2 regions of the Bacillus shivajii genome follow, and region 1 is predicted to be linked to the other one. Evidence: riboswitches for the same ligand, from Rfam matches in the RefSeq annotation. Region 1 holds a riboswitch; the other holds the start of a gene.
The links. Region 1 has a riboswitch for S-adenosylmethionine ahead of LGQ02_RS16380 (hypothetical protein). Riboswitches for the same ligand answer to the same signal wherever they lie in the genome.

Region 2: another riboswitch for S-adenosylmethionine. It lies ahead of LGQ02_RS01375 (methionine biosynthesis PLP-dependent protein); the one in region 1 lies ahead of LGQ02_RS16380 (hypothetical protein).

What each region holds. Positions count from the first base shown of each region.
Region 1 covers NZ_CP084703.1:3,381,286-3,384,502, reverse strand. Annotated here, with positions in the region: gene LGQ02_RS16390 (metal-sensitive transcriptional regulator) at 1-153, shown strand, start outside; gene LGQ02_RS16385 (YitT family protein) at 286-1,170, opposite strand; SAM riboswitch class I at 1,428-1,518, shown strand; gene LGQ02_RS16380 (hypothetical protein) at 1,653-2,288, shown strand; gene LGQ02_RS16375 (hypothetical protein) at 2,392-3,180, opposite strand.
Region 2 covers NZ_CP084703.1:268,118-271,334, reverse strand. Annotated here, with positions in the region: gene metC (cystathionine beta-lyase) at 1-848, opposite strand, end outside; gene LGQ02_RS01375 (methionine biosynthesis PLP-dependent protein) at 841-1,983, opposite strand; SAM riboswitch class I at 2,080-2,191, opposite strand; gene LGQ02_RS01370 (DUF3267 domain-containing protein) at 2,729-3,217, opposite strand, start outside.

The sequences.
Region 1 (3,217 bases):
CAAATGACTGCGATCCGTTCTGCAATTGACCGTGCAACAGCTTATGTTGTCGCAAAAAACTTAGAAGTATGTTTAAGAGAACAAACAGAGACGGAAGAAGAGCGCGACGAAGTGATTGAAGAAGCAATAAAAATGCTCGTTAAAAGTCGCTAATCAAAATATATGCAAATGGAAACGAGAGAAATCTCGTTTTTTTATTTATATTGTTCACAAAATTGTCGAGGACCTGGTCCTTGACAATTTTCGTTAGAAAAAGGACCTGCTTTTTAATGCAGGTCCTTTTGATTATGAAATTTTTAAGGGGCGTTTTTCTTGGTCGAATGTAAAGCCTTCTCCGCCAACTTCTTTTACATCATTCACTGAGAAGAATGCGTATGGATCAATATCATCAATAAGATTTTTTAACTGAATAAGTTCATTACGGTTAACAACACAATACAAAACTTGGCGTTCATCCGATGTGAAGCTACCTTTTCCAGTTAAGACAGTAGAGCCACGAGACATTTGCTGAATGATTGCCTTTGAAAGTTCATCAGTTTTGTTTGAAATAATCATTGCAGACTTTGCTGCACTTGCTCCTTCAATAATGAAGTCGATGACGCGGCTAGCAACAAAAACGGTGACGAGCGTATACATGGCAAGGTCTATTGATAAGTGAATTAATGATATTGAAATGACAAATGCATCAAATGTGAACATAAATCGTCCTAAACTCATTCCAGTATACTTATTTGCAAGCCGAGCGAGGATATCAGCGCCTCCTGTTGTTCCACCAGCGCGAAAAATTAGGCCTAGTCCTATTCCTACACAAGCTCCAGCAAAAAGTGAGACAAGGATCATGTCATTATGTAGCGGAAGCTCAGTAATAGGGTACGTTTCAAATAACCTTAGAGATGCAGATAAAGCGATCGTTCCGATAATACTGTAAATTAACATTAATCTACCAAGCAATTTATACCCGATCAAAAATAGGGGGATATTTAATAAAAGGTTGGATAGTGACGGCTCGATTGTAAATAAGTAATAAAGTAGTAAAGTAATCCCTGTAAAACCACCGTGAGCCAATCCATGTTGCATATTAAAATGAATGATTCCAAATCCGAATATCAACGTTCCAACTATAATAATGATGATAGGTTTCATACGAACACCTTCAAATAATTGGGCCATCTTCTATACAACCTCCTTCAATGATTTTTCTCAAATCCAGACGAAGTATAACACAGCCTTTATCCTTCCCCAACACAATTAAGGGAAGTAAATAAATTCAGAAAATGAAAACCGTTTACAACAAAAGCGATGTAATGTAGAAAAAATATGAAGATTATAAGATATGTATTGACCGCACTGAATATAAGTGTTAATATTCAAATAATTCTAACTTTTACTTACTACGTATTTCCTGACAACCTCACCTTTTTTTTAAACTCTTATCAAGAGTGGCGGAGGGACTGGCCCTTTGAAGCCCGGCAACCAGCTATCCACACAAGTATGGTGCTAATTCCTGAAAGATAAGAGGCATTCTTTTTTAGATCTCCAAAAGTTAATTTACATCTATTCCAAGGCCATGTAGCTAAGAACATTTGTTCAACCTATCATTTTTCACCTTATGCATTGTATAATAAGTAATTGGTGAAGGACGGGATGAACGAATGATAAAAAAAATGGCGGTTAGTATAATTGTAATGACGATGTTTACGACTGTACTGTTGTTACTAGTATTTCAATTCGTATCTCCCTCTACATTTGGAGAGGGAAATGAGCAAGATGATGACATTATTACTCATTCATTTCATAATGAAGATTACTATTATTACTTAACAGATGAACAAGTAAATGAGGCGATTGAGCAAGGGAAGGAAAGTTTAACGACATTAGAAGGTTATCAGCTTCCAAAATTAGATTCAACAATAGAATCACAAGACATTGCTTTTGTTTATATAAACACGCCTTATTTAAAGACAAAGTTACTTGCTCGTGATACGTATGATCAATATGGGAGAACAATGAGGCCACAAGAAGTAAAATTAGAGTTAATGGACAAGTTTCTTTCTTTTTCATCCAGGTTTCAAGGTAATAAGGGGTATATATATGAAATTGAAATGGTGCAAGATGGTGAAATGATCGATCCAGTGGAGGTAACAGTATCTGGAAATGGTACATTAAAAACCGTTTATTTCGAGGTTGATGAGATTTCGTTTACTAAAAATGCGCAGTTAATGATAAGTGACCGTTTAGATGATTCAAAATATGAATCTTATGAAATTGATTTTACTCAATATAAATGACTGAGCAGACAAAATAAGGATATTCTCTTTTATCGGGAGAAAGTAAAAACGGGTTGTCTCAATGATGAGACAGCCCGTTACGATTGTATGCAAGCTAAAAATTTTAAGGTGTTCCATCCACAACTTCAGGATAATTCTCAATTAAGTATTCGAACACATCTTGTTCGAACTCATAATACATACGGAAATTGTATTCTTCTTCTGTTTCATCTTCTTTCATCTCTTCTGTTGCCATAACATCAGATTTTATTTCATTCCAAATATAAGGTTTTAAGAACCGGAATTCTAATTGTCTAACAAGTAAAAGTTCGTTTTCTTTTTCTAATTCATTTAGAAATACTCGTGCACTGTCTTCTAGTTCCTCTCTTAAACCATTATTTTCAACAAAGGAAAGAAAGGTGTTTTCATTGTACTCAAACCCTTTTCTTTGTTGTGCGACTTCTAACCAAGATACTAACTCGATCGCGGTTAATCTAGCATCATATTCATTAGCTTCCTCTTCCTCTAAATGGAATCCATCGGTTAACATTGTATATTCTTGGTTTAAAAGTGCATGATCAAAGAAAGATTGCTTTGTAGGGTATTCATGATGTGGTAAGTAATGTTCATTTATTACTGTTTGTGCATGCTCTTTATATTCTTTTTCCTCCAACTCATCTTCGTTTGTAGAATCAGAAAGATGTTCTTCATTTTCATTATTATTTTCATTTGTAATATTTATATTTTCCATATTATCTGTGTTTTCGTTAACTGTTGTATCTTGTTCCTGTTCATTATTCCTTTCAATTGGATAACTCGTAGGATCTGTTTGGTATAAATACAACATCAATACACTAAGAGCTACAAGGATGATTGCTCCTGCAATGATAAAAAACTTTTGACGATTCGCCATCTTGTCACCTCGAATAGTTTTGAGAAAATGAAGATGT
Region 2 (3,217 bases), 1.3 Mb from region 1:
TTCAGCCCAGGGTAATAAACTTTTTCAACTTCCGAAACAGTTTCTAGATATCTAGCTATTGTTTCAGCTGATTGCTGAGACTGTTGTATACGTACATGTAATGTTTTTAGTCCTCTTAAGACGAGCCAACAATCTTGAACACCAAGGACGGCACCAAATGTATTTTGTAGGAATGCTAATCGTTCTGCTAATGCATCATCTCTTACAGCAGCTAATCCGGCTACAACATCACTGTGACCAGAAATAAACTTAGTCGCACTATGGAGGACGACATCCGCTCCTAAATCTAAAGGCCTTTGAAGAGCAGGGGTTAAAAACGTATTATCAACAAACGTTAAACAACCGGACTCTTTTGCTAACTGACATATCCTTTGAAGGTCAGAGATTTTCAAAAGTGGATTAGAAGGTGTTTCGATATAGATGACTTTCGTATTCTGTTTTATCTTTTGTTTGATTTCAGTTAAATCTGATGTATCGATAAAGGTGTACTCAATACCGAAACGTTGAAGGACTTCGGTAACCATACGATAAGTGCCACCGTAAACGTCTTCTGATATTAGGACATGGTCTCCTTTTGAAAGGAGCAAAAAAGCGGTCGAAATAGCAGCCATTCCAGATGAGAAAGCAAATCCACTCGATCCACCTTCGAGTTGAGCAATTGTTTCTTCTAATGCTTCTCTTGTCGGATTACCTGAGCGACTATAATCATACTTGCCAAAAGATTCAATATATGATTGATGGAAGGTAGATGTATGGTGTACAGGAACACTGACTGCTCCAGTTTGTTTATCAACAGACTGATCGTTATGAATAAGACGAGTTTCGAAACGATGATTGCGGTTACTCATTATTTGCCACCTTCTTTTCCGCATTTTTTAATGCTTGATCAATATCTTTCTTTAAATCTTCTGCTTCTTCAACCCCTACAGAGAATCTCAATAAGCGATTACAGACACCATTTTTAATTCGAATTTCTTCTGGTATGTCCATATGAGTTTGTGTAGCAGGGTAGGTGATAAAGCTTTCAACTCCACCTAAGCTTTCTGCAAAGGTTATAAGTTGTAAGTATTGTAGAAATGGATCTACTAATTTCTCATCGGAAACACGAAAAGATACCATCCCACCGCGACCAGTATATAAAACATCAGTGATTGCTTCGTGACCTTCTAAGAAACGAACAATTTCTTTTGCGTTTTCTTCGTGTTTTTTCATTCTTAATGGGAGTGTTTTCATCCCCCTAATTAACAGCCATGAATCAAGAGGAGATAATGTGGCTCCTATTCCGTTGTGGTGGAGGGCGAGCCTTTCACACAATGCTTCTCCTTTTGCTACAATTAAGCCAGCTAGCACGTCATTATGACCTCCTAAATATTTTGTCGCACTATGAATGACGATGTCTGCGCCTTCTAAAATAGGCTGCTGAATGAGTGGTGTGTAAAACGTATTATCAACGATTAAATAAAGGTCGTAACATTCCGAAAGATCTGAAAAATGGTTGAGGTTTGCCTCCTGCATCAAAGGGTTTGTAGGAGATTCGATAAAAAATGCTTTCGTATTTTCATTGATTAATTCCTCGAAGCTTTTAGGGTAACGGATGTCTGCATAGTGAAAGACAACTCCGTATTGGTTTAAAAGCTGTTCGAATAGTCGGTACGTTCCGCCATATAAATCATGTGAAACGATGACCTCATCTCCTTGTTTGAATAAGGCAAAAATCGTATGAATAGCAGCCATTCCTGAACTACAAGCAAAGCCTTGGTCACCTCTTTCCAAATTAGCAATCGCTTTTTCAACAATATCTCTAGTTGGGTTTCTCGTTCTTGTATAGTCATACCCCGTCGACTGGCCAATACCTGAATGTTGGTAGCTTGTTGAAAAGTAAACAGGTGGACTAACCGCACCTGTTACTCGTTCGCTACGATTTCCTATTTGAACAAGCTCGGTGTTCATGCTACAGGGTACCTCGTCTCTTTCTATACTCATCCCACGCCCCTCCAAATCTCTTAATAATGAATCAAAATAAAAAGTCGACCCCTTTTTAAGAGGTCGACGAAATAATAATGTAAGGATTCGCCGGACCTCTCATCTTTCAAAGCATTCGCTTTGCTGGATTTGGCACCTTTTGAATAAAAGCTATTCAATGGTTGCCGAGGTTTCAAAGGGCCAGTCCCTCCACCTCTCTTGATAAGAGTCCTTATCGACTGTTGTTTAATTTATATTAGATAATAAATTGAAAATTCAAATTAGTCAACATGTTTATGGGATTTTTTTCTAAAATTATCATGAACTACTTACATGATCATTATCCTTTTTTAACTCTTGTCAGAGAAATAGAAATCGATAAAAGATAATAATCACTTGTTTTGTCTGGCACTTTCACTCCAAATGTTTGTATTTGCATGATAAAGCTCCTCAACTAAAATAGTGTCCTCTAATTATTAAAATCAGTTCTCCAATTAACCCTGCTATGAAAAATAAAAAGTAGTAACTAGCTGAAGTGGTGTCTCGGTTAAAAAGTTCCTTGAAGGCCTTTATTATTACTTTATCAAACTCAAACCACTTTAAAATCCATCCAATAACTAAAAACGACAAAATAGCCATTGATTTCTTCCTTTCGTGAAAAATCTATGATTATTTAAGCCTACTTTAACTTGGCCTGAAATTGTAGTGCTACCTGGTAGATTCATACCTGGTACAAACATACCAGGTACGTGACAACTCCTTGCACCTACAGCCCTTTTGTTAAGTTAGTGGCTTTATGTTCGATTAAATCTACTTCTTTTTTCCAGTAAGTCTTGATACCGTTGTTCTGAACAACTGCTCCATTTGGAACTTGCTTTAAAACGAGAATGAAAGCAAGCATATCGACAGAAGAGGCAGCTGCATTAAGTACAATTAAAACCACAAGGAATGGTGTAAGCATGCCTAACAAACCAAGAATAATAGGTAGAAAGATTGAAAGAATGACAAATGGTGCAACGCTGATGATAATAAACCGAGCTTTTGTCATCCTTTCTTCTGTATAAACGAAGCCTCCGAAGCAAGTGAGACCTAAATACGTACAGTTAGAGCGAAAAAATCGAGGAACAAAAACCGCATGGATAAGTTCATGAACGATGATCATGAAAAAAATTGCTAAAATGGTACCAAGGTGAATAGTTACTGTGAAGCCTTCTGAAGTGAATCCAAACCGTTCCATCGAAAAGTTAAAATAAAG